DNA from 4 places in the Sphaerisporangium sp. NPDC088356 genome. Region 1 is predicted to be linked to each of the others. Evidence: riboswitches for the same ligand, from Rfam matches in the RefSeq annotation. Region 1 holds a riboswitch; each other region holds the start of a gene.

Region 1 (5,644 bases):
GCGTATGACATCACCTCGGCCGGTCATCCGCCCGTGGTCAAGTTCGACGCGGGCACCGGCACGTGGCAGGTGTCGGCCGCCAAGGGCGTGGTCCTGGGGGTCGTCCCCGACCTGCACTGCGAGCCCGACAGCGGCGTGCTCCACAAGGGCGACGCGCTCATGCTGTACACCGACGGCCTGATCGAGCAGCCCGGCCGCGACATCGACTCGGGGCTCGACCGGCTGCTCGGCGAGGCCGAGCGCCTGGTGCCCTCGGGCTTCCACGACGGCGCGCGGCCGCTGGTCAACTCCATGTCGGCCGGGCACAACGACGACTGCGCCCTGATCCTCATCTGGCGCCCGTAGCGTTCCGCGCCGTTACAGCCAGCCCGCCTCGGCCGCGATGCGCACCGCGTCGCCCCGGTTGCGCGCTCCGGTCTTGCAGATGATGCGCGACAGGTGGTTGCGGACCGTTCCCACCGACAGATAGAGCTTCGCGGCGATCTCCTTGGAGGCCGCTCCCTGCGCCGCGATGCGGAGCACGTCGAGCTCGCGAGGGGTCAGAGGGTTGTCCGCCGAGGTCAGCGCCGCGATGGCGAGGTCGGAGTCCACGGCCTTGCGCCCGGCGGCCACCCGCCGGATGCCGTCGGCGAGGTGCTCCGGCGCCACGTCGATGCTGAGGAAGCCGAGCGCGTGCGCGGCGAACGCCTTTCGTACCTGCCCCGGACTTGGCTGCGACGACAGCAGGAGCACCTTGCAGCCGGGGGCCTTCTCGTGGAGGCGGGCGGCGGCGGTGAGGCCGTCGACGTCGGGAAGGTCCACATCGATCACAGCCGCATCCGGGCTGAGCTCCAGGGCCGCCGGCACGATGTACGCGCCGGAGGCGACATCGGCGATCACCCTGAGATCCTTCTCCCCGTTCAGCGATGCCACCAGCCCTCGGCGAACCAGCGGGAGATGTTCGGCAACAAGGATGCGTATCAAGGTGCTCCCTTGGGTGGCCTTGGAACAGATCCGGCAAATAGTGCTTCGCCGATTCATATCCCACGGTGTCTACATGATTGCTTACCGTCAATGCAGTCTCCCGATTCGGTCCACCTCGCGCAAGTCACTCCTACGGTTGATCGTTGATAGCCGATTTCGCGGCCCGGCCGGAGTTGCCGCCGAGTTCGGTTACTCTCAGACGGGGCAATGTAAACAGAAGGCATCTTCTCCGCAGGTGGGGGTAGCACCTATGAGCTGGCTCATCGTGGCCGGGTTTCTCATCTTCTTCCTCGGGATGGCCTTGTCCATCGGCCTGCACGAGGTGGGGCACCTCGTCCCCGCCAAGATCTTCGGGGTGAAGGTCACGCAGTACATGGTGGGTTTCGGGCCCACCATGTGGTCGCGGCGCCGTGGCGAAACCGAATACGGCATGAAGTGGATTCCGCTCGGCGGCTACATTCGCATGATCGGCATGCTGCCCCCGAAGCCCAACGACGATCCGACCAAGCTCCGCAGCATGTCCACCGGGCCCTGGCAGGGGCTCATCGAGACCGCCCGTCAGGCGTCGCTGGAGGAGATCCGGCCGGGTGACGGCGAGCGGGTCTTCTACCGCAAGCCCTGGTGGCAGAAGATCATCATCATGTCCGGCGGGCCCGCCATGAACTTCGTGCTGGCCTTCGTCCTGTTCGCCATCATCATCATGGGGTTCGGCGTCCAGGTCATGAAGCCGGTCGTGGCCGAGGTCTCCAAGTGCGTCATGACCCAGGCCGAGCAGGCGAAGGGCCAGAAGTGCACGCCCTCGCACCCGCTGACCCCCGCGGCACTGGCCGGCCTGAAGGTGAACGACAAGATCGTCTCCCTCGCCGGCAAGCCGGTGGCCTCCTGGGAGGAGGCGACCAGCGTCGTCCGGGCGCACGGCGCCGGGCCCGTCGCCATCGGCATCGAGCGCGGCGGCAAGCCCATGACTCTCAACGCCAACCTCGTCGCGCAGGACCGCCCGTCGGTCGACGACCCGACCAAGATCGACAAGGCCGTCGGCTTCCTCGGTGTGAGCCCCACCGTCGTCCTCGAGAAGCAGGGCCCCGGTTACGTCGTCGGCGTCATGTGGGACGTGACCAAGCGCAGCGCCCAGGCACTCACGAGATTCCCCGAGAAGCTCGTCGGCGTCTGGCAGGCGGCCTTCGGCGGAGGCGAGCGCGACCTCAACAGCCCGATGAGCGTCGTGGGCGCGGGCCGCATCGGCGGCGAGATCGCCGCGGCGCCCGTACCGGTGGAGAACAAGATCGTCGGGTTGCTCCAGCTGCTCGCCGGGGTGAACCTCGCGGTGGGCCTGTTCAACCTGATCCCGCTGATGCCCCTCGACGGCGGCCAGATCGCCGGAGGCCTCTGGGAGGGGCTCAAGCGTGGGTACGCCAAGGTGCGCCGACGTCCGGCCCCCGGCCATGTCGACATCGCCAAGGCGCTGCCCCTGACGTATGCCATGGCGGCGGTGCTCCTGGTCATGGGCACCCTGCTCATCTACGCCGACATCGTCAACCCGATCCGCCTGTCGGGCTGACCGGCAGGCCCACGGCGATCCGAACAGGTGATCGATGTTCTAGGGTGAGCACGTGGAGATCGAGCCGTCGCAGGCGCTGGAGCGGCTACGACGCCTGTGCCTGGCCCTGCCCGAGACGAGCGAGCGGCTGAGCCACGGCGCGCCGACCTGGTTCGTGCGTGGCAAGAAGACCTTCGTGACGCTGGCCGACCACCATCATGACGACCGCCTGGCCTTCTGGTGCGCGGCGCCGCCCGGCGCCCAGCAGGCGATGGTCGCCGAGGAGCCCGAGCGGTTCTTCCGCCCGCCCTATGTCGGGCATCGTGGCTGGCTCGGCGTCTACCTCGACGTCCCCGCCGACTGGGCCGAGATCGCCGAGATCGTCACCGAGGCCTACCGCCTGATCGCCCCCAAGAGCCTCACCGCCCGGCTCGGCTGACCACCGGCCGGCCGGTGGCTAGTACATCGAGATGTGGACATGGTCGAAGTGGTTCGCGGTGACGCCGCCACGGTTCGACATGGCACGCCAGCCGGGGAATCCCAGGTTGTAGATCCGCTGCTTGTAGATGACGTACTTCACGCCCAGCTTGCGGCCGTTCTTGATGGCCCACGCGGCGATCTGGTCGCCCAGCGCGGCCTCCCCGGCCGAGGGCATCGCGCCGCCTGAGCTCAGCATGAAGTCGCATGCGCGGCCCAGCGGGTGCTCACCGCCGTCGTTCTCCGCGCGGTAGCAGCCGACCGGGAAGCCGAGGGAGAAGTGGCTCTTCACCTCGGCCCGCATCAGTCGTGTCCTCGGGGTGATGTTGTCGCCGCCGGTGGGAAGCTCCGGAGCCCACGACCCGTTCGCCCGCTTGCCCGGCGCGGTCGGTACGAGCTGGTCGAGCTTGTCCTTGATCTGCCCGATCAGCTTCTCGGCGTCCTTGCGCTGGCCGGTCACCTCGACGACGTCGTCGCGGAGCTGCTTGGTCAGCTCGGCCGCGTCGTCGGCGGCCTTCTTGCGGGCGTCCCTGGCCGAGGCGAACCCCGCCAGCTTCGCCGACTGCTCGGCCTGGAGCTGCTGCAGCATGGCGGCGTCGCCGTATCCCGGGGCCATGAGCTCGCCCACCATGCCGAGGCCGCCCGCCTGGTAGCGGAGCTGGGCGATGTCGCCGACCTGCCCCTGCGCCGCCTTGAGGTCCGTCTCGGCGCTCACCAGGCGCTCGCGTGCCGACTTCTCGGCCGCCTTGGCCTTGGCGACGGCGACGCGCTTGGCGTTGTACTCGCCGATCAGCTTGTCGACCTTCTTGCCGAGGGAGGCGAGCTGCGACTTGAGTTGTTTCTCTGTGGGTTTCGGCGCGGCGTTTCCCGCCGTCGCCTGGCCGAGCATGAGCCCGGCCGCGGTCAGAACGCTGGCGGCCACGTAGGCGTAGCGGCCCGAAGTCGGGGGCAGAGCCCACTCCTCTCCATCTGCCGACCGGGTTAGCTGACGGGTTCGGGCCGGAGTCGCCCTACCACGAAGTGGATTCACCCCAAGAACCAATGGGTCCCCGGTTCCCAGGCGGGGCACCTGGGATTAGGCACACCAGCCGATACGGCCGGTGTGCGATGGATGGTAGTGGTAAAGCCCCCTTTGTGGCGACTTGGGGGCGGAAATCACCCCAGGTCATCCTGGGACCGGAGCAGCCGGGCCGCCTCCTCGGGGAGGACGTCGTTCACGAAGGCGCCCATCGCGGACTCGGAACCGGCCAGGTACTTCAGCTTCTCCTTGGCCCGCCGGATGCTGAACAGCTGGAGGTGCAGGTAGGCGAGGTCGCGCCCGGTGCGCACCGGGGCCTGGTGCCATGCCGCGACGTACGGCATCGGCACGCCGAACAGGCCGTCCAGCCGCCGGAGCACATCGGTGTAGAGGGGGCCGAAGGCGGCGCGCTCCTCGGCGTCCAGCGAGCACAGGTCGGGGACCTGGCGGTTCAGGTAGACGTTCACCTCGAACGGCCACCGGGCCGCGGCCGGGACGAACGCCGTCCAGTGGTCGTTCGACGCCACCAGGCGCGTCTCGGCCTTCCGCTCGGCAGCGAGCACGTCGGCGAACAGGTTGCCCCCCGTCCGCTCGCGGTATCGCCCGGCGGAGGCCAGCATCTGCCGGGTGCGGGGCGTCACGTAGGGATAGGCGTAGATCTGCCCGTGCGGGTGGGACAGCGTGATGCCGATCTCGGCGCCGCGGTTCTCGAAGCAGAACACCTGCTCCACGCCGGGCAGCGCCGCGAGCTCCGCCGTGCGGTCGGCCCAGGCCGTGAGAACCAGGTCCACCTGCTCGGGGGAGAGGGCGGCGAACGACGACCCGTGCTCGGAGGTGAAGCACACCACCTCGCAGCGGCCGAGGCCGGGCCGTACCTCGCTCAGGCCGCCCACCTGCTCGTAGTCGCCCGCGTGGAAGCTGAAGGACGGGAACCGGTTCTCGAAGACGGCGACGTCGTACTCGGGGGAGGGGATCTCGGTCGCCCGGCCCGGCGCCGAGGGGCACAGGGGGCACTCGGCGGCGGGAGGCAGGAACGTACGGCTCTGCCGATGGCCGGCGACCGCGACCCACTCGTCCATGACCGGGTCGTGGCGCAGCTCGGAGGCCGGAGGACGCGGGGGCAGCTCGCGGGTGTCGGGCGTGCTCCGGTCGGCGTCGTCGCGGCGGTCGAAGTAGATCAGCTCGCGGCCGTCGGCGAGGCGGATGGCCGTGCGCTTCACTGGGCCACCACCTGCGGTGCGCCGGCGGGATCGGTGAGGATCAGGGTGCCGACCTGGTCGGAAAGAGTCGAACCGGCCTCCTCGGGCAGGCCCGTGTCGCTGATCACGACGTGGGCCTCCTCCAGCTTGGCGATCGTGCTTATGCCCACGGTGCCCCACTTGGTGTGGTCGGCGAGCACGACGAGCTGCTGCGCGGCCGCGACCAGCTCGCGGTTCGTCTCGGCCTCCAGCAGGTTGGGAGTCGTGAACCCCGCCCTGAGGTTCATGCCGTGCACGCCCAGCATGAGCGTGTCGACGTTCAGCTGGCGGATGGCGGCCACGGCGACCGGGCCGACCAGCGCGTCCGACGGGGTGCGTACGCCGCCGGTGAGCACCACGGTCTGGTCGGCACGCCCCGACCGGTGGAAGACGTCGGCGACCTGCACCGAG
Region 2 (5,644 bases), on a different contig from region 1:
CACGGCCACGTCGTTCGACGCGGTCTCCGCCAAGGGCGAGTACGTCGGCGCGGTGACCGCCCCGGGCATCGAGATCTCGGTCGACGCCCTGGCGGCGGCGGGAGCGCAACTCCACAAGGTCGAGCTCGTACGGCCGCGCTCGGTGATCGCCAAGAACACCGTCGAGGCACTCCAGGCGGGCATCATCTACGGCTTCGCCGGCCAGGTCGACGGCATCGTCGAGCGCATGGCGCCCGAGCTCGCCGCCGACCCCGACGACGTGACCGTCGTGGCCACGGGCTCCCTCGCCTCGCTGGTGGTCGACGAGGCCCGCTCCATCGACGTGCACGAGCCGTGGCTCACGCTCATCGGCCTGCGCCTCATCTACAACCGCAACACCAGCTGAGCCCCGCGGGCGGCCTCAGGGGCCAGCACCAGCCGTCCACGGGCCCACGACGCCGCGTGGCCTCGAACGCGACGGCATCGTCACCCGCACGGTCACACCGTCGGGGCCCATCCGGGTCGGCCACGAGCTGACGCCACTGGGCACGTCGCTCATGCCGGTAATGATGGCGATCAAGCGGTGGGCGGAGATCCATATCTGGGACGTGGAGGCGGTCCGCGCCGATTACGACGCCCGGACGTGATCGATAGCGACAAATCAGGGCCCGGCGGCATGTCGCGCGCCGTCCAGCCGGAAAAGGTATGAAACGACCCGTATTTCAGAGGCTGAATTAGGCGCTGATCATATATCCGTGCCCGAGGTCCGGAGGCCGGGGCCGGGAACCCGCCACCCACCAGCACCGTGGTCGCGCCTCGCCGGGGCCGTGACCGGGTGCCCACGTGATCTCGGTCGGTGTACGGCAGACCTATAGGTTCGCGGACATGTCATGAGTAGTTCACATATGGACTGGTATGTCAATCACGAACGTAACGCGTATCGAGGCCGGCGCTTGACGACCTTTCAAGATGGCGTTTACCGTTCCTGACGGGCGGGCCGAAGCATTCAGCATGTTGCCGAGTTCGTCGTGGGGGAGGACACCCGATGGCGTATCCGGATCTGGTTTCCCGGGAGAATGACATTCCCCCGGGATCAGACGGTGTGGGATTGAGCGACGATGATCTTCTTTTGCTCGCCGAGTTGGCCAAGGGCGTGACAGTCGACAGGGTGGGTCGCCGGCTGGATGTGAGCGGTCGCACGGTGCGGCGCCGCCTCCGGGGCATCTGCGACCGCATCGGCGTCGCCACCGCCATCGAGGCGGTGGCCTGGGCGGCGCGTCGCCGGCTCATCTAGCCGATGGTGCGGGCCGTGCGGCGAGGAGTGCGCGGCGGGCAGGCCTGAACCACTGCCTGCCCGCGTGTCGCTCTGTGCCGTGCGTGTGGCCTGCCCTGTGCCGTGCGTGTGGCTCCTCTGCGCCGTGCGGGCGCGGGCGGTGCCTTCGGGCGGTCAGTCGGCGATGCGCACGCCGCCGGCGAACGGCCGGTTGCCGAGGGGGGCCACCCGCACGACGTCACCGGTGTGAGGCGCGTGCACCATCATGCCGCCGCCGATGTAGATGCCCACGTGGTGCAGGTCGTTGTAGAAGAAGACCAGGTCGCCTGGCCGAAGATCCTGCCGGGACACGTGGGTTCCCGCGGTCCACTGGTCGCCGGTGTAGTGGGGGAGGCTGATGCCGACCTTCTGGTAGGCCCACATGACCAGGCCGGAACAGTCGAAGGTGGTCGGGCCCGCGGCGCCCCAGACGTACGGCCTGAGCTGCTGCGTCAGCGCCCACTTGGCGGCCTCGGCGGCCTTGCCCTGACCCGGGATCGGGATGTCGATCTTCGTCGCCCTGCCGAACGACTGGCCGGCCTGGGACAGAGCCCGCTTGAACAGGCTGCTCTCGGTCTTGGAGACCAGGGCGCGGATCTTGTCGCGCTGGGACGACAGGTCGGTGACGAGCTTTTTGACCTCGACCTCGCGGGCCTTGGCGCTCGCCTTGGCGCGCTCGGCCATGTCCATGGCCTTGGTGATCTGCGAGACCTCCTCGCCCTGCTGCAGTTGGAGGGCGTAGGTGGTGGCCGCACGGTCGAGGTAGCCGGCGGGGTCGCCGGACATGGCGAGGGCCAGCGAGGAGTCGATGCCGCCGGTCATGTAGGCGTCCTGCGCGTACAGCCCGGCCTTGCGGCGCTTCTCCTCCAGATCGGTCTGGCTCTTGGCCAGCGTCTTCTTGGCGAGATCGGCGGAACGCTGCGCCTGCTTGAGGCGCTCCTTCTGGCCGTTGTACTGCTCGGTGAGTGACTCGATCTGGTTGTAGAGGTGCTCGACCTGGGTCTTCAGCTGGTTCAGGCTGGGCTTGGGATCGGCGGTCGCGGTCATCAGCGGCGACCCGAAGGTCACGGCCGTCAGGGTGACGGTGACGAGCGCGATACGGCGTGGGAGGCGCTTGGGCGCTCCCATGACCGTGCCGAGCCAGGAACGCGGGCTCCGCTCTCGGGAGCGGGCATGCCTGCCTTCGCTCTTTCCGGGCGTGCGCCTAGGCTGCACCAACAAGCTCCTCTCCTCGGCCGCCTACCGGGTTAGCTGACGGGTTCGGGCCGGAGTAGCCCTACCGAGTGCGTGACCATGGAGGATCGCGATGCCTCCCTCTCGGATTCACCCCAGGGGTGGTGGTTCGCCGGGGTGTGCCCCGTGTCTCACCATTGGGTCCCCGGCTCCCCGCCACTTTGGATGTGGCCGGGATTAGGCGGTTTCAGCCACCGCTGCGCGATGACCGACATTGACGCTGGACACTAGTGCAGTCGAGGTTCCTGCTCAACCAGAACTGCGAATTCTGTTGAGGTTTCACAACCGGCGTGTCACGAGAAGATCACGCCCGCTGCGACGACGGGCCCACGTTACCCTGGGTTTACTGGTCTTTGGGGGTCACTTGCCGCAGAAAATCGCAGGTCCGTCACCGCATCGGCTATGAAATGTCGACAAGGCCATGGATTTCGACGCACGGCACTCGCTCGGCTACCCAGCGCGACAGCAGTGGGGACGGAAGGGGTTTTGGGTCCGTCCGTTATGGCGCGCGAACCGGCACAGCCGGAAAAGCCGGGCCGTCGTAGGCCGGATACGCTGGCCGGTCATGGAGCAGGTCGTGGAGCCCGTACGCGCCGGCAGCACGCTCGTCGTCAGGCGAGCCCGCACTCCCGATGTCCGGACCATCAGGCGACTGGTCGACACCTATTCCGGCGACGGCCCCCGCTTGCTGCGCAAGTCGACCGTCACCCTCTACGAGGACGTCCAGGAGTTCTGGGTCGCCGAGAGCGACGGTGTCGTGGTGGGCTGCGGGGCGCTGCACGTGCTCTGGGAGGACCTCGCGGAGATCCGCACCGTCGCCGTCGACGTGAGCTGCCGCGGCCTCGGCATCGGCCACATGATCGTGGCGGCGCTGCTGGACACCGCGCGGGAGCTAGGTTTGCAGAGGGTCTTCTGCCTCACCTTCGAGGTCGGATTCTTCGCCAAGCACGGGTTCGAGGAGGTCCAGGGCACTCCGGTGTCTCCGGAGGTGTACGCCGAGTTGCTCGACTCCTACGATGAGGGCGTGGCCGAGTTCCTCGATCTGGAACACGTAAAGCCGAACACTCTCGGTAACACGCGCATGCTTCTCCATCTGATCCCGCGATCTTGACCTCCAGGATGACGCGATGGAAAGGTGACTGCTGATGCCACTGTCGCTACGTTGGGCAACACCACAGCATGTGTGTCTGACATGCCGCATGCGAAGCCGAAGTGAGGTGACACGGTGAGCACCGGACAGCCGCCGTACCCACGGGACGAGCCGGACGACGATCAATCGTCATCCGGATCTCCGCAATATGGGCAGCAGCACAACGCCGATCGGCCCCTCCCGGGCGCAGATCCGGAGGTGACGGTCGTTCACCGTCCCCAGCCGACATCAGAGAACAGCTACGGCCAGCAGTCCTACGGCCAGCAGTCCTACGGGCAGCAGCCGTACGGCCAGCAGGGGGCTTACGGGCAGCAGAGCGGCACCGGAGCGTACGGCCAGGGCTACCCCCAGCAGCCGTACGGTCAGCAGGGTCAGCAGGCATATGGCCAGCAGGGCCAGCAGGGTCAGCAGGACTCGCAGCCGAGTTCCGGCCAGCAGTACGGCCAGCAAGGAGCCTACGGGGCGCAGGGCGGCACCGGAGCGTACGGCCAGCAGCCGCAGTACGGCCAGCAGGGGCAGCAGGGCTATGGCCAGCAGCCCGGTTATGACCAGCAGCAGGCGTACGGCCAGCAGCAGTATGGCCAGCAGGGCGCCTACGGTCAGCAGTCGCAGTACGGCCAGCAGGGTTACGGCCAGCAGCCCGGCCAGGACCAGCAGCAGGCGTACGGCCAGCAGGCCCCGTACGGTCAGCAGCAGTACGGTCAGCAGCAGTACGGCCAGCAGGGCTACGGCGACCAGCAGTACGGTCAGCCGCAGTACGGGCAGCAGCAGGCCGCCTATGGCCAGCAGCCGCAGTACGGCCAGCAGGGGTACGCCCCGCAGGGCTACGGCCAGCCGGGTTACCCGCAGGGCGGCTACCAGCAGCCGTACGCTCCGGCGGGCGTGCAGCCCCCGGGCGCGCCGGCGCCTCTGGCTGAGTGGTGGCAGCGCCTGGTCGCCCGCATCATCGACGGGGTGATCCTCGGGATCCCGTGGTTGATCATCAACATCGCGCTGACGGCGATCCTCGTGACTTCGGCCAGCTTCGACGTCAACACGGGAGCGGTCACTCCCGGAGGCGGGGCCTTCCTCGCGTTGCTGCTGAACTCGCTGCTCGTCGGCGCCACGTGGATCGCCTACGAGTTCCTGATGCTCAAGCAGCGCGGCCAGACGGTCGGCAAGATCGTGATGGGCATCAAGGTCGTCGCGGTGGGCGGCACGCTGGACGCCGGCGGCCTGAAGACCGACACGGCGATCAAGCGGGCGGCCGTCCTCTGGGGACCGCCGCAGCTTCTCCAGTGGATTCCTCTGGTGAGCTGGGTCGGCTGGATCTTCTACCTGGTGAACGTGCTCTGGCAGTTCTGGGACAAGCCGCTCCAGCAGTGCCTTCACGACAAGGCCGCGAGCACCATCGTCGTCAAGATCAAGTAAGGCCGGCGAAAGGGCCGGGGGATGCCGTCCTCCGGCCCTTTTTCCTGCCCGCGTCCACCCGTGGGGCGTCTGCTCCCGCCGTCGCATTCTGTCCACGACGCCCCTCGCGTACCGTTCGCGAGACCCTTGGCGCGATCCGTGAGACCCTCAGGCAACCCGTCCGTGAAAATCCCGGAAAAACCGCACCTGAACTCCAGCGCAGTGCTCATGGAAGAGGCGAACGGCAGGCTCCGGGGACCCCGGTGACGAAGTCGGCGTACCGGTAACGGACATACACGTACATGCGATAGGACCTTGCACGAACCGCAGCTTCCTACGCCTGTCGCGAAAGGTGCTCTAATGACGGCAGAACCACCCCCCGGTAATCCCTACCAGCCTCCGCCGCCTCCCGGCCAGCCCTACGGCAACCCCCAGGGTGGGGACTACGGCAACCCCTACGGCGCTCCGCCGCCCTATGGCGCTCCGCAGGGCGCGCCGCTTCCCCAGGGAGTGCCCGCCCCGCTCGCCGAGTGGTGGGAGCGCCTCGTCGCCCGGATCATCGACAATGTGATCTTCGGCAT
Region 3 (5,644 bases), on a different contig from region 1:
TGAGGCAGACCCCCGGCCTGTTCGCGTGACCTTCGGGCGTCACCTGGACGGCCCTCCGGTACAGCGCGACGGCCTCGTCGAGGTCCGTGGCGGAACCGGTGAGCCGGGACCGCAGCAGCAGGGCGTTGCCGAGGTTGCCGAGCGCGTCGGACAGGCCGGGGTCCCCGCCGGGGATGGCGGCCACGGCCCGGCGTCCGCAGGAGACCGCCCGCTCGAGGTCCTCCTTGGACCCGTCCACCTGGTAGCGGTCGTAGTAGCCTCCCGCCAGCACGTAGAGCCCTCGGGCGCCGTCGGGCGAATCCAGGTCGGTCCGGCCGAGCAGGCCGATCAGCTCCTCCAGGTGGTCCCTGCGGCCCAGCGCGTGGTAGCTGTGGGAGAGCGCCGTGCCGAGGTTGAGCACGCAGAACAGCCGCAGTTCCGGGGTCGGCGGGCCGGCCGCCAGCGCCTCGCGGGCCATGGCCACGGCTTCTGGCGGCAGCTCGATGTCACCGGTCATCTCGAAGGCCTGCGCGAGACAGAGGCTCAGCATCGTGCGGCCAAGGACGCGGACCTCGATCACGCCGGTGTCGAGCGCGACCATCTCGCGCAGCGCCGTGACGGCCCGCACGCTGTCGTCGGCCGACCCGCCGGCCGTAGCGTGAACGGCCAGCCTCGTACCGAGGACGTAGAGCGCGACCGGCCGTTCGGGGTCTCCCACCGGCCTCGCGGCGACGGCGACCCGGGCCAGCGCGACGCCGGCGTCACCGGCGTCACCCGCGATGCCCCTGCCCAGCTCGGCGATCGCCGTCCAGTCGGGATTGTCCCTCGGGACCTCGCCCAGCGCGGTGACGAAGACCTCGGCGAGCGCGGCGGCGGTCTCCGCCCGCTGGTCCAGGAGGTAGGCGTGTGCCAGCGCCCCGCACAGGAACAGGTGGATGCCGGACCGGAACGGGTGATCGGCCGGTGCGAGCCGCAGGGCGTCCCCCAGCCGGCCGGCCGCCGCCTCCAGGTCCTCACGGTCGTCCGTCGCCTGCCCTCGGACGGACAGGAAGCGGCCGAGCATGACCGTCGCCGGGAGCGTCGCGGTGTCGGCCTCGCCGAGCAGCCCAAGCGCGGTGTCCATCGCCAGGACCGCCCGGTTCACCTGCGTCAGGTCCTGGGTGGCGGTGAACATCTCGCCACAGGCGCCGCCGAGAGAGAAGAACAGCCCCGCCCAGGCGGCCTCCTCGCCGTCGGTCAGCAGCTCGGGCTCCTCACCTGCGGCCCTGCCGTCGAGGTGGTCGAGGGCGTGGCCGAGCACGTAGGGCCGGGCCTCGGGATCCGCCTCGCGCAGCAGGTCACTGGCCTCGACGGCCACCGCGAGGTCGGCGAGTTCGCCGTCGGCCTCGTACCGGCACCAGTGGTACCAGGCACGCGCGCGCAGGGCTTCCGGCTCTGATGAGCCGCGCAGCCGCTCGGCGTCGGCGAGGGCCTCTTCGGAGAACAGACCGTCGGCGTGGCCCTCCTCCTGGTAGGCCCTGACACAGGCGTAGATCCGGGCTAAGACGGCTTCGTCCACGGATCCGACCGTACGGCTGGACGTGACCTCGCGGCTACTGATAGTCCACAACTTGTGGATGGATTCGACGTGCTATTGGACGACACTCCCGACGATCCCGGCCTTGTCCGTCTCGACCTGCCGCCGGGAAGCTCGGTCCTGGACGCCACCGAGGCGCTGGAGTCCCTCCTGGCCGACGACGCCTCGATCGAGTACGCCGTCCTCGTGGTGGGAGACCAGGTCGCCGGTGTCTCCAGCCGGTCCCGACTCGTACGCCTCGGCTCGGCGGTGCTGCGATCGCTTGGAGACGGCGCGGGCGCGACGCTTCCCGGCGAGTCGCTCCGCTACCGGATCATCCGCTTCGCCTGCGCGACGTGCGGCTCGGCGACGCGACGGGTCCACCTCGATCCCCGCATGACGCCCACGTGCCCTCAGGGGCACGGGCCGATGGAGACGCGCAGGTGAGCCTGGACGCGCTGGCCAAGCCCGGCATCTCCGGAGGACGGTTCCTCCTGGTCGACTACCTGCCCACCTATGCGGCCTCCCTCATGGTCCTGGTGCTGGTGTGGGCGGGCGCGCCCGGCCGCCCGGTCGACTTCGGGCGCGCCTGGCGTACGGCCGCGGGACTCCGGACCGGTGAGGTGGTGCTGCTCGGGGTCGCGATCACGCTGCTCGCCGTCCTCGGCACCCCGTTGCAGCTGGCGCTGGTCCGCCTGCTGGAGGGCGAATGGCCGCCGGCCGGCCTGGCCAGGCGCTCTCGTGCGAGGCAGGGACGCCTCCGGGCACGGCTGGCCTCCGCGGAGGAACTACCCGAGAGCCAGGAGGGCACGGCCGAGGGACAGGCGGGCACGGTCGAAGGTCAGGAGGGCACGGCCGAGGGACCGGCGGCGGGAGCCGAGACGTATGTGGCGGAAGCCGGGATCCAGGCCGCCGGGGTGGCCGGCACCCGGCTACGGCGGCTGTACCCGCCCGCGGAGCTGCTGCGGCCGACCGCACTCGGGAATGTCCTGGCGGCCACAGAGTCCCAGGCCGGCGAGCCGTACGGGCTCGACGCCGTGGTGGCGTGGCCGCGCCTCTATCCGCTCCTCGGCGAGAACGTCAAGGCCGTCGTCGACGACCGGCGCGACATCCTGGACACCTCCGCCCGCCTGTCGGTGACGATGGCCGCGACCGCGGTGGTGGCGGGCGCGCTGCTGGCCCGCTCGGGATGGTGGCTGCTGCTGGCCTTGGTGCCGCTGGTGATCGCCCGAGTGGCGTACGTGGGGGCCGTCCACGCCGCCGTCGCCTACGGGGAGGCCGTGCGGGCCGCCATCGACCTCCACCGCTTCACGCTCGTCGACGCCCTGCGCCTCCCGCTCCCCCGCGACCCGGACGACGAGCACCGTCGCAACACCTACCTGTGCGACCTGTGGCGCCAGGGCATCCCCATGCCGCCGGAACCGTACCGCCACCCGTCGCCGCCGGACGACGCCCGTACCTCGCATGTGGACAGGCGGCCACCCCGGCGGCGCTAGTCGTTCTCCCGTGCCGGTCACGTTCATTCAGTGTGCGCCGCGGTGTCGGTGGGCTTGCCCTCCGGAACCTCGTCGTGTTCCGGCGCTGGCCGCGGAAGTTCGGACGCGTCGTGGATCGCGGGCCGCGGCCTCACGAGCAAGCGCCCCGGGAAATGACTGTGGGCACCCGCCGTCAAGTGGAGAGTGCCCAGGTCATCGGTCAAAGCGTGGTGCGCCGCCAGGGACTCGAACCCCGGACCCGCTGATTAAGAGTCAGCTGCTCTAACCAACTGAGCTAGCGGCGCGTGACTACGGTGACTTTAGCAGTCCTGGCCTGGCTCCGCACATCCACAGTGGTGATGCGGGGCTTTCAGGTGGTTCTCCGTGAGGCCTTCCGTACGGAGGCCTCCGGGTGTCAGCCGTTGGCGAGGACCACAGGGGCCGGGGGCTTGGCGGGGTTCTTGTCGACGACGCCCCACGCGCCGTTGGAGAACGGGACCGGGTAGTTCTTCTTGCCCACGCCGTTGCCCCACTTGGTGATGACGTAGTCGACCTTGATGTGGCCGGCGTCGAAACCGGTCACCACCAGGGAGGAGTTGTTGAAGGTGCCGCCGGTCAGCTCCGCGAAGGTCTTCCCGTCGATGTCCAGCATGACGCCGCTCTCGGACGGGATGCCCGGGCCTCGGTCACCGATGAAGAAGGGGGCCTTCTTGTCCTTGTAGAGGACGTACCCCTCGGTTCCGAGCGGCCAGCTGGGGCTGGCGAACAGGCCCTTCTGCATGGGCTTGCCGATGGCCGGCAGTCCCGTGTCACCCATACGGCCGGAGGAGTCGTCCCAGAAGTACGACGCCTTGGTCGAGCCCTTGAGCAGCATCGGCTTCGAGGCCTGGGTTTGAACGGGGGTCAGGGGCTTGTCATCGGCGTGGGCTGTGCTGGTGGCGCAGACGGCGGTCGCGCATGCGAGGGCGACTCCGGCGAAGCCTGACGTCCATCGACATTTGGGGGTGTTCTTGAAAAAAGGCATGGAGGATAGGATCTTTCGTCAGAAGACAAGGGGACCCGCGCTCCGAGAGTCAAGATTTCGGTGCGGGGGGTGGAAAGCGCTCTCAGGATGCGAGCGAGACCACAGGGGTCGATCGCGGCGCTGAGCGCGCGTCCGTATTCGTCCGTTAGCGACGGCGGATTGCCATCATGTGTCACAGAGGGATCGCTCGGTGCACGGCTGCTAGCAGCCGACTCGCCCGCCGCTTCTGACGGCGAGATCCGGGTCTAGGGTTGCCCGGCGGACTGACTGCGCGGAGTGAGGTGCTCCACTCGGGTCTCCTCTCCAATCACGTCTACCGGGTTAGCTGACGGGTTCGGGCTTGGAGTCGCCCTACCGCTTGCGCGGATTCACCCCGAAGAACTTGGGTCCCCGGTTCCCCTGGGCCTGATGGGCCTTGGAGATTCGACACTTGAGGCGGCGGCCTTCGGCTGAAGACCAGGTCACCACCCCTTTCGTGGTTGAAACCTTACCCACCAAGTCAGGACAAAGCAAACGAAATCACTACAAAGCATTATAAGATCTACCTTCGCACCACAAACCCCCACACTTCGGACATTAGGGTCCATGGCGAGTTCAGCGTAGGGGCCGGCGGGGAGATCAATGTGACGCCTGTGACTGCTGATGAACATGGCACACGAATGGCATGAAAAAGCGCACGCCCGTACGTCGAGACGGGCGTGCGCGAAGGGTGGGAAGTGCCGCGCGGGCGCGGCGAGGGGGTCGACGGTCAAGAGCCTGGAGACATGAATCGGGGCCGGACAGTCCCCCGCCTGCCCGGCCCCGATCTACACGGTCCAGCGCCGATGCCTTCCCCCAAACGCACCGGGCGGTCCCGCTGTACGGACGCGGTCCCCCACCGCGTCCTTCTGGCAAAAAGCTCTGCGGCGCCCTCTCGGGCGGCTGGTCGCATCCCTCTTGACCTGCCTTAACACTACATACCGGGGCCTGAGCTACTCGTCATCCCCGGGTATAGATTCGGTCTAAGTCGCTCGGATGACCGGGTACGGCCGGACCCGCCGGGCCAGGCGGCTATTCGGGCAGTTCGACCTTGACCTCGGTGCCCTTTTCGAGGGAGCGGCTGACCGTGCAGTGCCGCTCGTGGACCCGGTGGGCCACGGCGCGGAAGACCTCGTCCGCCTCCGCGTCGCCCTCGGGCAGCTCGACGTCGTACGTGATCGTGACCGGGCCGAGCAGCGTGGGCTCGGCCTTCTCCGCCTGGACCGTCATCGCCAGCCGTACGAGCCTGTGCCCGCGCTGGGCGGTGAGCGGCTCGACGGTCACGATGTTGCAGCCTCCGACCGCGGCGAGCAGCAGCTCCACGGGGGTGAAGACCCCCTCCTGGTCGCCGCTGCCCATCGCGACCTCCGCTCCGCGCGCGTTGCGCGCCACGAAGCCGTCGTCAGTACGCTCCACATTTACCGATGCCATGCTCTGGAGCCTAGAGCCGGCCGTGAACGCTCAGGCGTCGGGGTGCTCGGAAAGGTAGGCGATGTAGACCGGGCGCAGCGCCTCGCCCAGCTCGCCCTCACCGGAGGCCATCGCGTCGCTGAGAAGCGCCGAGACCCGGCTGAGGTCGTTGGCCGTCTCGTC
Region 4 (5,644 bases), on a different contig from region 1:
CCCAGGTTGTCTCACTTGTCTCACATGAGGGGGCTGGCGTCCCAGTGGCCGTGCGTGGCATCCGGAGAGTCCGGCGGGTACCGGTGGCCGCCGGTCTCATCGCCGTCGTCTTGCTGACGCAGGCAGGCGGGGCGGAGGCGAAGCCCAAGCCCACGGTCGCCCAGACCAAGGCGAGGCTCGCCAAGCTGAACGACCAGGCCGACAAGGTGGTGGACCGCTACAACCTGGCCGGCGAGAACTGGAAGAAGGCCCGCAAGGAGTACAACGACCTCAACGGGCAGCTGAAGAAGCAGCTCGACACCATCGAGGGGCTCCGCGCCGGTCTGGTGTCGGTCGCGGTCAGCACCTACCAGTCGGGCGACATGCTGTCCTGGCCGAGCCTCATGACCCAGAACGACCCCGAGTCGCTGCTGAGCGGGCTCGCCTCGGTCGACCAGATGTCCGCGGGCCAGTCGCGCACCCTGACGGAGTTCGAGAACGCCACCCGCTCGATCAAGGGCCACCGCGACAAGGCCAAGGGCGCGTACGACAAGGCGATCAAGCTCCTCGACGACCTGCGCAAGCAGAAGAAGGACGTCGAGAAGCTGGTCGGCGAGCAGGAGCGCCTGCTCCGCAGCCTCAACGCCTACAACGCGGGCAACCCCAACAGTGCCGGCATCAAGTACACCGGCTCGGCCTCCGGCAACGCGCGCACGGCGCTCCAGTTCGCCTTCGCGCAGGTGGGCAAGCCCTACAGGTACGGCGGGACCGGTCCAGGCTCCTACGACTGCTCGGGCCTCACTCAGGCGGCCTGGCGTGCGGCCGGTGTCAGCCTTCCGCGCACCGCCGCCGAGCAGTACTCCTGGGGCGCCTCCCGCCGGGTCTCCCTGAACGCCCTGCAGCCGGGCGACCTGCTGTTCGCCTCCGGTCTCGGCCACGTCGGCATGTACGCGGGCGGCGGCAAGATGGTCCACGCCCCCCGCACGGGGGACGTCGTGAAGGTCGTCCCCCTCTCGTCCTACCGAGGGATCTTCGGCGCCATACGTCCCTGAGCGCCCTGCCCGGTGGCGGTGACGGGGTCGCCGAACTCGGTGGCCAGTGGGCCGAGGGCGTCCCACTGGCGGACGGCCCAGCCGACGGTGATCGGGGTCAGGCCGGGGATGGGCACGGGCAGGCGGTGCGGCTCACCCTGCCGTGACCGGGGACGGCGGCGCGGACGGCAGGTCCCTGTGCCGCCGGAGCGGCCCGGCGAGCAGGACCAGACCTGTCAGCGCGAGGGCGCCCGTGATGATCCACATTGACGGGCGGACGCCGATCGAGTCGCCGAGCACCCCGGCGATCAGGGCGCCCAGCGGGATCGTGCCGTAGTTGACGAACTGCATGCTGACCGAGACGCGGCCCATCAGCTCGCGGGGACAGTACATCTGGCGGAAGCTCGACTTGATGACGTTCCCCACGACCACGCCCGCGACGACGCCGAAGCCTCCCACGACCACGAAGGCCAGGCCGGCCCCCGGGCCGGCCAGCGGGCCGGCCAGCGGGATCAGCAGCCCGAACGGCGCACCGAACATCTCGCACGCCATGAGGGCGTGGGCGCTTCCCAGGCGCCGTCCCCGCCGGCTGGATGAAGATCGCTAACCCGAGGGGCTGGAGTGACGGATGTGACTCACGACAGGTCACGTTTCGGGATATGTGAGGGGAATCACATTTAGGTAACTCAGGCCCCTGATTTGCAGGCGTTATCCGTTAGTGATCACCTCTAATTGATCTACGAACTTGCCGCTGGCTTTGCCTGTATTTGAGGATCTGTGTAGTTTCTGGCCCGCGGCGAGCACGCCATGCCGTCGCGAGCAAAGCCGGTCGAACTGGCCGGCGCCGTAGAACAGATCCAATGGTCACCGCCGTCGAAGTAAGGCGCGATTCAGGACCGCAGGCAGCGGTGACCTGCCGAATCCGTGCGGCAAGGAGCACGGAACCGGGGAACCAATTGACCCTAAATGTGGGGTCAGGGGGTGAGTCGGCGCTATTGCGCCGTAGGGCGACTTCCAAGCCCGAATCCGTCAGCTAACCCGGTAGGCGTGAGTGGAAGAATCAAGGAGCGATCCTGTCCAGCACCACGCAAAACCCCTGCCTGTCTCGCTTCGCCCGCCTCTCCCTCGGCGGTGTCGTGCTCACCATGGCGGCCTCCACCGGGGCGGTCGCGATGCAGGCGACGGCGGCTGACGCCGCCACGGTGGCCAGCGCTCAGAGCTCCTCCAAGCTGAGCAAGGTCGCCAAACAGCGAATCAAGGCGCACACCGCCGTCTCCGTCGCCAAGAAGCAGCTCGGCGACCCGTACCGGTGGGGTGCGAGCGGCCCCGGCGCGTTCGACTGCTCGGGTCTGGTCATGTACGCCTGGCGCAAGGCCGGAGTGAAACTTCCTCGCATCGCGGCCAGCCAGTTCCGCAGTGTGAAGAAGAAGATCTCCTGGAAGAACCTCAAGCCCGGCGACCTGATGTTCTTCAGCGGTCTCGGCCATGTCGGCATGTACGTCGGGCACGGCAAGATGATCCACTCCCCGCACAGTGGTGCGAGGGTGCGCATCGACAAGCTGAACGGCTACCGCAAGGTCAGCTTCGTCGGAGCCGTCCGCCCCGGAGCGTGACCCGCGTGCCAGGGGACTTCCCAGGACTCCTTTCCCGAGAAGCCTCCCCGTCCGCACGCTGAGCACGCGAAGGTCGTGAGGGCCCCGTCCACCTCTCTCCCCTCGAGGCGGACGGGGCCTTCGCACGTCTCCGCCGGTTCCGCGCGGGCCTTGCCCGCCGGAGGCAGCAGGTAGATTGCCCGCATGCGCGTCGTCTGGCTCTGGGCCGCACTGGCGGGGCTGCTGGCCGCGCTGACGGGTCCTCCCGGCGCCGGCGGCCCGCTGTCCCTGGCGCACTCGGTGCTGCGCGAGCACCCGGAGATCTGGTCCGGGGCCGAGGTCGTCCAGGGCGAGCGTTCCGTCGTCATCGGCCGGGTGGGCAGTGCGGGCGGCCCGGGCCTCGCGGGGCTGTCGGACCTCGCCCGCAGGGCCGACCGTGCCGCGCTGACCGTCGCCGGGGTCGCGGGGCCGGTACGGCCGCTGATCCTGGTCCCCGCGACCACCGAGCAGGCGGCGCGGCTGGCCGCGCCCGCCGCGGTGAGCGGGCTCGCGGCGGTGGCCGGCACCGATCGCGTGATCATCGAACCACGCTCCTTCGCCCGCCTGACCGGCGCGGGCCGCGACGTCGTTTTGGCCCACGAGCTCACCCACGTCGCCACCGGGGCCGCGGCCGACGGGCGCACGCCCAAGTGGCTGATCGAGGGGTTCGCCGACTACGTGGGCTACCTCGGCACCGGGATCCCCGTGGCCTCGGCCGCGGCGGAGCTGGGCGCCGAGGTGCGCGCCGGGAGGGTCCCGGGGTCGCTCCCCGGCTCAGCCTCGTTCGCCGCCGGTTCCGCGCGGCTGGCGCAGGCGTACGAGGAGGCGTGGCTCGCCTGCCGGTATGTCGCGGGGCGCTTCGGCGAGCGTGCCCTCGTGACCCTCTACCGTGAGTCCATGCGAAGTGACCCGCGGACCGCGCTCGGCCGGGCTCTGGGGATGACCACGGAGGAGTTCACCGCCGCCTGGCGCGAGTACGTCCGAAGGGAGCTCGCGTGGCGGGGCTGACCGAGAAGGCCCGCGGCGGCGTGCGCGCGGGCGGGGGAGTGCGCGCCGCGGGCATCGCGCTCGTCCTGCTGGGCGTGGCCGTGGCCGCAGTGGTCGCGCTGACCACGCCGTGGCGGTCCCTGCCGGGCGCTGCTCCGGCCGTGACGCCCGACCCCGCGCGCGACTTCAGCTCCGGGCAGATCGCCCGCGCCGCCGCGTTCGACGCCGCCGTGAACGTCCCGGTGTACCTCTCCCTGGCGGTGACGCTGGTCGTCGCGGGCGTGCTGGTCCTCACGCCGTTCGGCGCGTGGGTCGTGGGCCGCCTCAGGGGGCCGTGGTGGCTGCGCGCCCTGCTCGGCGTCCTCGCGCTCTCGGCCGTGAGCCTGGCGATCAAGTGGCCGCTCGGCATGTGGTACGAGACCCGCCTGCGGGCTTTCGGCCTGTCCACGCAGCAGTGGCCCGCGTGGTCGGCCGACCGGCTCAAGAGCTTCGGCGTCCAGACCGTCGTGATCGCGATCATGGTGCTGGCCGTCGTCTGGCTGGCGCGCCGCTCGCCGCGGCGCTGGTGGATCCCGGCGGCGGCCGGTGCGTTCCTGCTCACCGTGGCGGCCTCGTTCGTCTACCCGGTCGTCGTCGAGCCGCTGTTCAACGACTTCACCCCGCTCCCGCAGGGGCGGCTGCGCAGCGACCTGATCGCCATGGCGAGCCGCGACGGCGTGCCCGTCGAGGACGTGCTGGTCGCCGACGCCTCGCGCAGGACCACCGCGCTCAACGCCTACGTCTCCGGCTTCGGGGCGACTCGGCGCATCGTCGTGTACGACACGCTGCTGCGGGCGCCGGCGGGTGAGGTCGAGCTGGTCGTCGCCCACGAGCTCGGCCACGCCAAGAACGGCGACGTCCTGTACGGCACGCTGGTCGGCGCGCTCGGCGCCGCCGCCGGAGCCTGCCTGCTGTTCCTCGTGGTCTCGCCGCCCTCGGTGAGGCGCCGCACCGGCGTCGCGTCGGTGGCCGACCCCCGGGCGGTCGGGCTACTGCTGGGCCTGATGAGCCTCACCACCGTGCTCTCCGGTCCCGCGGAGAACATCGTCAGCCGCCAGATCGAGGCCAGGGCCGACGTGCACGCGCTCGACCTGACGCGCGACCCGGCGACGTTCGCGGCGATGCAGAAGCGCCTGGCCGTGACCAACATCTCCGACCTGTCGCCCAACGCCTTCGAGTACGTCATGTACGCCTCGCACCCGACGAGCCCGCAGCGTCTCGCCCTCGCACGCTCCTGGGTCCGCCTGCACGGGCTGCCGGAGCCGTGACCCCGACCGGGCACGCGAAGGCGCTGGTCGTGACCAACGACTTCCCGCCGAGGCCCGGTGGGATCCAGGCGTTCGTGCACGCGCTCGCCGTACGCCGCCCGCCGGGCTCGGTGACCGTCTACGCGTCCCGGTGGGACGGCTGGGAGGAGTTCGACGCGCGCCAGCCGTACCGTGTCGTGCGGCACCCCACCTCGCTGATGCTGCCCGTGCCCGACGTCGCCAGGCGTGCCGCCGCGCTGGTCCGCGAGGAGGGGTGCGACACGGTCGTGTTCGGCGCGGCGGCGCCGCTCGGCATACTGGCGCCCGCGATGCGCGCCGCGGGAGCGCGGCGGGTGGTGATGCTGACCCACGGCCACGAGGCCGCCTGGGCCGGGGTGCCCCTGGTGCGGGGCCTGCTCGCCAGGATCGGCTCCCACGCCGACGCGATCACCTACCTCGGCGACTACACCCGCGAGAGGCTGGCGCGAGTGATGCCGCCCGCGAGGCTCGTACGGCTCGCGCCGGGCGTGGACACCGAGGTCTTCCGCCGGGGGGCGGGCGGCGCCGAGGTGCGGATGTCGCTGGGCATCGGCGACCGGCCTGTCGTGGTATGCGTCTCACGGCTGGTCCCGCGCAAGGGGCAGGACACGCTCGTACGTTGCTGGCCGGCGGTGCTCCGGGAGGTGCCGGACGCCGTGCTGCTGCTGGTCGGCGGCGGGCCGGCCCGCGC

The links. A riboswitch is a leader RNA that binds a small molecule or an ion and turns the genes downstream of it on or off. The one in region 1 is predicted to bind cyclic di-AMP.
Region 2: another riboswitch for cyclic di-AMP. It lies ahead of AB0O34_RS12065 (NlpC/P60 family protein); the one in region 1 lies ahead of AB0O34_RS24110 (hypothetical protein).
Region 3: another riboswitch for cyclic di-AMP. It lies ahead of AB0O34_RS01365 (hypothetical protein); the one in region 1 lies ahead of AB0O34_RS24110 (hypothetical protein).
Region 4: another riboswitch for cyclic di-AMP. It lies ahead of AB0O34_RS32040 (C40 family peptidase); the one in region 1 lies ahead of AB0O34_RS24110 (hypothetical protein).

What each region holds. Positions count from the first base shown of each region.
Region 1 is NZ_JBFBIK010000072.1:12,381-18,024, reverse strand. Features, by position in the region: gene AB0O34_RS24130 (PP2C family protein-serine/threonine phosphatase) at 1-345, shown strand, start outside; gene AB0O34_RS24125 (response regulator transcription factor) at 358-1,020, opposite strand; gene AB0O34_RS24120 (site-2 protease family protein) at 1,214-2,521, shown strand; gene AB0O34_RS24115 (MmcQ/YjbR family DNA-binding protein) at 2,574-2,939, shown strand; gene AB0O34_RS24110 (hypothetical protein) at 2,958-3,899, opposite strand; cyclic di-AMP (ydaO/yuaA leader) riboswitch at 3,934-4,069, opposite strand; gene galT (galactose-1-phosphate uridylyltransferase) at 4,133-5,215, opposite strand; gene AB0O34_RS24100 (DeoR/GlpR family DNA-binding transcription regulator) at 5,212-5,644, opposite strand, start outside.
Region 2 is NZ_JBFBIK010000024.1:11,398-17,041, forward strand. Features, by position in the region: gene AB0O34_RS12050 (type III pantothenate kinase) at 1-385, shown strand, start outside; partial or broken gene AB0O34_RS12055 (winged helix-turn-helix transcriptional regulator) at 453-626, shown strand; gene AB0O34_RS12060 (LuxR C-terminal-related transcriptional regulator) at 1,025-1,273, shown strand; gene AB0O34_RS12065 (NlpC/P60 family protein) at 1,427-2,506, opposite strand; cyclic di-AMP (ydaO/yuaA leader) riboswitch at 2,512-2,718, opposite strand; gene AB0O34_RS12070 (amino-acid N-acetyltransferase) at 3,102-3,635, shown strand; gene AB0O34_RS12075 (RDD family protein) at 3,873-5,084, shown strand; gene AB0O34_RS12080 (RDD family protein) at 5,424-5,644, shown strand, end outside.
Region 3 is NZ_JBFBIK010000002.1:35,370-41,013, forward strand. Features, by position in the region: gene AB0O34_RS01345 (CHAT domain-containing protein) at 1-1,537, opposite strand, end outside; gene AB0O34_RS01350 (hypothetical protein) at 1,607-1,981, shown strand; gene AB0O34_RS01355 (hypothetical protein) at 1,978-3,030, shown strand; tRNA gene AB0O34_RS01360 (tRNA-Lys) at 3,238-3,314, opposite strand; gene AB0O34_RS01365 (hypothetical protein) at 3,425-4,033, opposite strand; cyclic di-AMP (ydaO/yuaA leader) riboswitch at 4,328-4,472, opposite strand; gene AB0O34_RS01370 (OsmC family protein) at 5,084-5,482, opposite strand; gene AB0O34_RS01375 (hypothetical protein) at 5,513-5,644, opposite strand, start outside.
Region 4 is NZ_JBFBIK010000137.1:1,469-7,112, reverse strand. Features, by position in the region: gene AB0O34_RS32050 (NlpC/P60 family protein) at 84-1,031, shown strand; gene AB0O34_RS32045 (hypothetical protein) at 1,164-1,550, opposite strand; cyclic di-AMP (ydaO/yuaA leader) riboswitch at 1,915-2,073, shown strand; gene AB0O34_RS32040 (C40 family peptidase) at 2,156-2,623, shown strand; gene AB0O34_RS32035 (hypothetical protein) at 2,807-3,649, shown strand; gene AB0O34_RS32030 (M48 family metallopeptidase) at 3,637-4,935, shown strand; gene AB0O34_RS32025 (glycosyltransferase family 4 protein) at 4,932-5,644, shown strand, end outside.